Pseudophaeobacter arcticus DSM 23566: one gene and its partner. The protein of the gene in region 1 interacts with the protein of each later gene in a pairwise test. Links are inferred from orthologs where the notes say so. Each region holds a gene or a part of one and is shown on either strand. Other genes may lie near its edges. The genes, in order: ARCT_RS0119105 and ARCT_RS0113765.

Evidence for each region.
Region 2: the proteins of ARCT_RS0119105 (region 1) and ARCT_RS0113765 interact in binary tests that used the Escherichia coli proteins (3 or more experiments, as listed by UniProt). The link is inferred for Pseudophaeobacter arcticus DSM 23566 from one-to-one orthologs.

What each region holds. Positions count from the first base shown.
Region 1 is NZ_KI421507.1:3,074,275-3,078,101, reverse strand. The notes cover bases 198-3,707. They hold ARCT_RS0119105 (2-oxoglutarate dehydrogenase E1 component), read right to left. Parts: upstream 3,353-3,707; coding sequence 398-3,352; downstream 198-397. Other genes in these bases: sucD (succinate--CoA ligase subunit alpha), read right to left, coding at 3,608-3,707; odhB (2-oxoglutarate dehydrogenase complex dihydrolipoyllysine-residue succinyltransferase), read right to left, coding at 198-386. Also shown: more of odhB, read right to left, coding at 1-197; more of sucD, read right to left, coding at 3,708-3,827. UniProt on the Escherichia coli protein: E1 component of the 2-oxoglutarate dehydrogenase (OGDH) complex which catalyzes the decarboxylation of 2-oxoglutarate, the first step in the conversion of 2-oxoglutarate to succinyl-CoA and CO(2).
Region 2 is NZ_KI421507.1:2,027,075-2,030,262, forward strand. The notes cover bases 71-2,941. They hold ARCT_RS0113765 (ABC-F family ATP-binding cassette domain-containing protein), read left to right. Parts: upstream 71-510; coding sequence 511-2,373; downstream 2,374-2,941. Other genes in these bases: ARCT_RS0113760 (Bcr/CflA family efflux MFS transporter), read right to left, coding at 71-243; ARCT_RS0113770 (MarC family protein), read left to right, coding at 2,370-2,941. Also shown: more of ARCT_RS0113760, read right to left, coding at 1-70; more of ARCT_RS0113770, read left to right, coding at 2,942-2,993; ARCT_RS0113775 (retropepsin-like aspartic protease family protein), read left to right, coding at 3,036-3,188. UniProt on the Escherichia coli protein: Genetic data indicate it may be involved in ribosome assembly or function.

The DNA of each region.
Region 1 (3,827 bases):
CCGACCTTTTTGAACCAGACAGAGACGGTGGCCTCGGTCACGGATTCGCCCAGGGTGGGGACCATGACGTTGGTGCTGGCTGTCGCGGCCTCTGGCGCTGCGGCTGCCGGGGCTGCAGCAGCGGCCGGAGCCGGAGCGGCCCCGGCGCCTGAGGCGGAGATATTGGCCAGCAGCGCGTCAACACCGACGGTCTCACCTTCACTGGCGACGATATCCGCCAGCACGCCAGCGGCAGGGGCGGGCACCTCGACGGTGACCTTGTCGGTTTCCAGCTCACAGAGCATTTCATCCTGCGCCACGGTGTCGCCGGGTTTCTTGAACCAGGTGGCCACGGTGGCTTCGGTAACGGATTCGCCCAGGGTGGGCACGCGAACTTCGGTTGTCATGTCTGTCTTCCTCAGATGCTCAGCGCGTCGTTCACGAGCGCAGCTTGTTGGGCTTTATGTTGGCTGGCGAGGCCGGTTGCAGGCGACGCCGAGGTGGCACGGCCGACGTAAGCGGGCCGGGTGTGCTTGGCCTTGATCCGGCTCAGCACCCATTCGATATTGGGCTCGATAAAGGTCCAGGCGCCCTGGTTCTTGGGCTCTTCCTGGCACCAGACCATTTCGGCGCCTTTGAACCGTTCCAGCTCCTTGACCAGCGAGATCGCCGGGAAGGGGTAGAACTGCTCGATGCGCATCAGATAGACGTCGTCAATGCCACGGGCATCGCGCTCTTCCAGCAGGTCATAGTAAACCTTGCCCGAGCACATGACCACGCGCTTGATCTTGTCATCCTTGACCAGCTTGGTCTCGGAATTGCCGTGCTGGGCATCATCCCACAGCACCCGGTGGAAGCTGGAACCGGTGGTGAATTCCTCGGCATTGCTGACGGCCAGTTTGTGACGCAGCAGCGATTTGGGCGTCATCAGCATCAGCGGCTTGCGGAATGAGCGATGCAGCTGGCGGCGCAGGATGTGGAAGTAGTTTGCCGGTGTGGTGCAATTGGCAACAATCCAGTTGTCCTGACCACACATCTGCAGGAATCGTTCCAGACGGGCCGATGAGTGCTCAGGCCCCTGGCCTTCAAAACCATGTGGCATCAGGCAGACCAGACCGGACATCCGCAGCCATTTGCTTTCGCCCGACGAGATGAACTGATCGAACATGATCTGGGCACCATTGGCAAAATCGCCGAACTGCGCTTCCCAGAGTGTCAGCGCGTTGGGTTCTGCCAGCGAATAGCCATATTCAAAACCCAAGACGGCATATTCCGACAGGGCAGAGTCAATCACGTCGTATTGTGACTGGCCTTCACGGATGTGGTTGAGCGGGTAGTAGCGCTCTTCGGTGTCCTGGTTGATGATCCCGGAATGGCGCTGCGAGAAGGTGCCACGGGTGGCATCCTGACCGGACAGCCGTACCGGGAAACCTTCGGTCAGCAGCGAGCCAAAGGCCAGGGCTTCGCTGGTGGCCCAGTCAAAGCCTTCACCGCTTTCAAACATCTTGCCACGGGTTTCGAGAACCCGGCCCACGGTGCGGTGGATCGGGAAGCCCTCTGGCACGCTGGCAAGAGATTTACCGATTTCCGCCATGGTTTCCGGGGCAATGGCGGTTTTTCCGCGCTGGTATTTGTTTTCCTTTTGACGATCCAGATGTGACCAGCGCCCATCCAGCCAGTCGGCCTTGTTGGGTTTGTAGTCTTTCCCGATCTCAAACTCTTCGTTCAGCTTGGCCTGAAAGGCCGCCTTCATGTCTTCGATTTCACCCTCGGGGATCAGACCATCCTTGACCAGGCGTTCCGTATAGAGGCTGAGCGTGGTTTTGTGGCCTTTGATCTTTTTGTACATCAGCGGGTTGGTGAACATGGGCTCGTCGCCCTCGTTGTGACCAAAGCGGCGGTAGCAGAAGATATCCAGCACCACGTCCTTGCCAAACTTCTGGCGGAACTCGGTGGCCACCTTGGCGGCATGCACCACGGCTTCCGGGTCATCGCCATTGACGTGGAAGATCGGCGCCTCAACCACCAGCGCGTTGTCGGTGGGATAGGGCGAGGAGCGCGAGAAATGCGGCGCGGTGGTGAAACCGATCTGGTTGTTCACCACGATATGCATGGTGCCGCCGGTCTTGTGACCCTTGAGGCCAGACAGCGCAAAGCACTCGGCCACAACGCCCTGACCGGCAAAGGCCGCATCACCGTGCAACAGGATCGACAGAACCTTGGTGCGCGCATCGTCGTTCTTTTGGTCCTGCTTGGCGCGGACCTTGCCCAGAACAACCGGGTTCACCGCCTCCAGGTGAGAGGGGTTGGCGGTCAGACTAAGGTGCACGATATTGCCGTCAAATTCGCGATCCGACGAGGCCCCGAGGTGGTATTTCACATCGCCGGATCCATCGACGTCTTCGGGTTTGAAGCTGCCACCCTGGAACTCGTTGAAGATGGCGCGATAGGGTTTCTGCATCACATTGGCCAGAACCGACAACCGGCCCCGGTGGGGCATGCCGATGACGATCTCTTCGACGCCAAGGTTGCCGCCGCGCTTGATGATCTGCTCCATCGCGGGGATCAGGCTTTCGCCACCATCCAGGCCGAACCGCTTGGTGCCCATGTATTTCACATGCAGGAATTTCTCGAACCCCTCGGCCTCAACCATCTTGTTGAGGATCGCCTTGCGGCCCTCGCGGGTGAAGGTGATTTCCTTGTCGTAGCCCTCGATACGCTCTTTCAGCCAGGCGGATTGTGCCGGATCAGAGATATGCATGTATTGCAGGGCAAAGGTGCCGCAGTAGGTGCGTTTGACGATGTCGACGATCTGCCGCATCGAGGCCACCTGAAGCCCCAGAACATTGTCGATAAAGATCGGGCGATCCATATCGGTTTCCATAAAGCCGTAGTTTTTTGGATCCAGCTCGGGGTGGGGGGCATCGCTGCGCATCGCCAGCGGGTCCAGATCGGCGGCCAGATGGCCCCGGATCCGGTAGGCGCGGATCAGCATCAGGGCGCGGATCGAATCCAGCACCGCGCGCTGGATCTGCTCGTCCGAGACCTCAACGCCTGCTTTGGCGGCTTTCTCGGCGATTTTCTTGCCAGCGGCCTTGGTTTCCACCGGGGCAGGCCATTCGCCTGTCAATGCGGCGGTCAGATCATCCGTGGGCATCGGCGGCCAGTCAGCACGGGCCCAGGAGGGTCCGGCGGCCTCTGCTTTGACGTCGAGATCGGCATCGCCCATCTGGCGGAAGAACTCACCCCAGGCGGCATCGACCGCATTGGGGTCAGTGGCATATTGCGCATAGAGCTGTTCAAGATATTCGGCATTGTGCCCCTGCATAAAGGAGGAGGCGTGGAACAGGTCGTTGGGAGAGTTATCGGTCATGGATGTGCTCACTGCAGAGGATCAGAGACTGAAAATCAAAAGGGACAAGCGATGTCATGCGAAAGGGCTTCGCGGACGGGTATATTGCAGATGTGTTTCGCAATACTTACGGCGCGCAAGGCGGGGCAAAGGCAATCAACGCAATCACTTGCGGTGCCTGTTGCGGCCTGGCTCGGGTATCGGAAATCCTGTGTCATGTGACCTGCCATATCCGGGTAGAGAGTATGGGGCGACCAAAGCCGCCCCAAAGGATCTTTAGCCTTTGATCGCTTTCAGCACTGCTTCGCCCAGGCCCGCTGGGCTTTCGGCGACAACGATGCCAGCAGAGCGCATGGCTTCGATCTTGTCCTCGGCACCACCTTTGCCACCGGCAACGATTGCGCCCGCGTGGCCCATGCGGCGGCCGGGAGGGGCTGTACGGCCAGCGATAAAGCCAGCGACGGGCTTCCAGCGGCCTTTTTTGCGCTGCTCGGCG
Region 2 (3,188 bases), 1.0 Mb from region 1 along the record:
CAGCATCGAGCCCAGTAAAATGGGACGTCGCCCAAAGCGATCAGACAGCGGCCCCATGAGCAGCTGCAACACGGCTGAGATGCCCAGATAGCCAGCCAGGGCCAGGTTCACCACCCCGTAGCTGCTGTCAAAATCCTCAGCGATCCGCGCCAGAGAGGGCAGAAACATGTTCAGTGACAAAACCGCCAGGGCGGTGGCAAAAATCAATGTTATGAGATGGGGAGCTTTCTCTGCGGCCCGCATAAAATCACCTGAATACTGTAGCTTAGACTGAGAAATAGCCAAATACGGCCTCTGCGCAAATGGTCTGCATCCAAACTTCCAGCATTCCTTGGTAAAAGACCAGATACAAAGCGCACGTGCCCACCGCCTTAATCTGGCGCCGAATATTGCGACGCGGGGCGTTTGGAGGGCTGATCTGCGGCAGGTTTCAGACAGCCCCCTCACAGAGGTGCAGCTCAGCGCGGATACGCATTGACAAGGCGCGGTGACTGCGACAGTGGATGAGCCATGCTACGTATTCGCGATATCACCTATTCGGTTGAAGGCCGCCCTCTGTTCGAAGAGGCCAGTGCCACCATTCCCAACGGCCACAAAGTGGGTCTTGTGGGGCGCAACGGCACCGGCAAAACAACCTTGTTTCGCCTTATTCGCGGCGAGCTGGCGCTTGAGACAGGGTCGATCACCCTGCCGTCCAAGGCCCAGATCGGCGGCATCGCGCAAGAGGCGCCCTCGTCCAATGTGTCGCTGATCGACACCGTGCTGGCTGCCGCCACCGAACGGGCCGCCTTGATGGCCGAGGCCGAGACCGCAACAGATCCGACCCGCATTGCCGAGGTGCAGACCCGGCTGGCCGATATCGACGCCTGGTCCGCCGAAGCGCGCGCCGCCTCGATCCTCAAAGGTCTGGGTTTCGACGAAGAGGCACAACAGCGGCCCTGCTCTGACTTTTCAGGTGGCTGGCGGATGCGGGTTGCCCTGGCGGCGGTGCTGTTTTCCGAACCCGACCTGTTGCTGCTGGACGAACCGACCAACTATCTTGATCTGGAAGGCGCGCTTTGGCTTGAGGCCTATCTGGTCAAATATCCGCACACCGTGATCATCATCAGCCACGACCGTGAACTGCTGAACCGGTCGGTGGGCGGCATCCTGCATCTGGAAGACCGCAAGGTGACCTATTATGGCGGCAACTACGATCAGTTTGCCCGCCAGCGCGCCGCCAATCGCGCCAACCAGGCCGCCCAGGCGAAGAAACAAGACGCCCGGCGCGCCCATCTGCAGAGCTTTGTCGATCGCTTCAAGGCCAAGGCCAGCAAGGCCAAACAGGCGCAGAGCCGGGTGAAAATGCTGGAAAAGATGGAAACCATCCGCGCGCCCGAAGATGCAGCACGCACAGTTTTCACCTTTCCCACGCCGGAAGAGCTGTCGCCGCCCATTATCGCAACCGAGGGCGTCAAGGTTGGCTATGACGGCAAGGTGATCCTGAGCAATCTGGATCTGCGTATCGATCAGGACGACCGCATTGCCCTGCTAGGCAAAAACGGCGAGGGCAAATCCACCCTGTCCAAAATGCTCTCGGCGCGGCTTGCGCCTATGGGCGGCAAGATGACCCAGTCGAGCAAGCTGCGGATCGGCTTTTTTGCCCAGCACCAGGTGGATGAGCTTTATATTGACGAAACCCCGCTGCAGCACCTGATGCGCGAGCGCGCCAGTGAGGGCCAGCCGCGGCTGCGGGCGCGTCTGGCCGGGTTTGGCCTGGGCGCCGATCAGGCGGATACCGCCGTGGGCCGCCTGTCGGGGGGGCAAAAGGCACGTCTGTCCTTGCTCTTGGCCACATTGGATGCCCCGCATCTGTTGATCCTCGATGAGCCGACCAACCACTTGGATATCGAAAGCCGCGAGGCCCTGGTTGAAGCGCTGACTGCCTATACCGGCGCGGTGATCCTGGTCAGCCACGATATGCACCTGCTCAGCCTGGTGGCAGACCGTCTCTGGCTGGTCTCCAAGGGCACGGTAACCCCCTATGAGGGCGATCTGGCCTCTTATCGGGCGTTGTTACTGGAAAAAGACAAGCCCGCGCCAAAGGACAAGCCTGCCAAGAAAGAAAAGGCCAAGCCAGCACGCCCCTCGCGGGATGCCATCCTGGCCCTGCGCAAGGAAGCGCGCAAATCCGAAGAGCGTGTCACCAAACTGACCCAGATGAAAGACAAGCTGGATGTCAAACTGGCGGATCCGGAGCTTTACGAACCTGAGAAAAAAGACGAGGCTCGGGTTTGGCAGGGCAAACATGCCGAGGTCATCACCGCATTGGAGCGGGCTGAGCTGTTGTGGATGCGCGCCTTGGAAAAATTGGAAAAAGCTGAGGCTCTATGATCGACACTGCCTTTCTGATCACCTCTTTTGTGACCCTCTTTGTGATCATTGATCCCATTGGGCTCACCCCGATCTTTTTGGCACTGACCCAGGGGGCAACCCCGCACGAACGGCGCTCGATTGCGCTGCGCGCCGCACTTACCGCCATGTTTTTGCTGGCACTCTTTACCGCCTTTGGCGAGGCAGTTTTGGGCTTTGCCGGTATCTCCATGGCCGCATTCCGTGTGGCGGGCGGAGTGTTGCTGTTCCTCACCGCGTTGGACATGTTGTTTGAGCGGCGCACCAAGCGACGGGAAAATCAGGGTGAAGAGGCCACCCCGGCTCAGGACCCGTCGATTTTTCCAATGTCGATCCCGCTGATTGCCGGGCCTGGATCCATTGCAACGGTGATCCTGCTGGCTGGGCAAAAACCTGGGCTGGAGGGTTTTGCCCTGGTGATGTCTGTGGTCTTTGCGGTGCTGACTGTGATGTTGACCATGTTCCTCGCCTCAGGCCTGTTTGAACGCGCCCTTGGCAAGACCGGCATCAATGTGGTGACCCGGCTCTTGGGGATGCTGCTCGCCGCCCTGTCGGTGCAGTTTGTCCTGGACGGGCTGCGTGATTTTGGCTTTGCCAGCTAGCCGGGGCGCATAGCCACACGCAAAAGGGAGCACATGTGACCCATGGAAGACATCGATTATGGCCGTCTGCTCTACCTGTTGTTGCTGCTCTGTGCGGTGGGGTCTTGGGTTTTTGTGCAAACGCGACAAAACCTGAGCACAACCCTGCAACAGCTGGCGATCTGGGGCTTTATCTTTCTGGGCGTCATCGCCGGC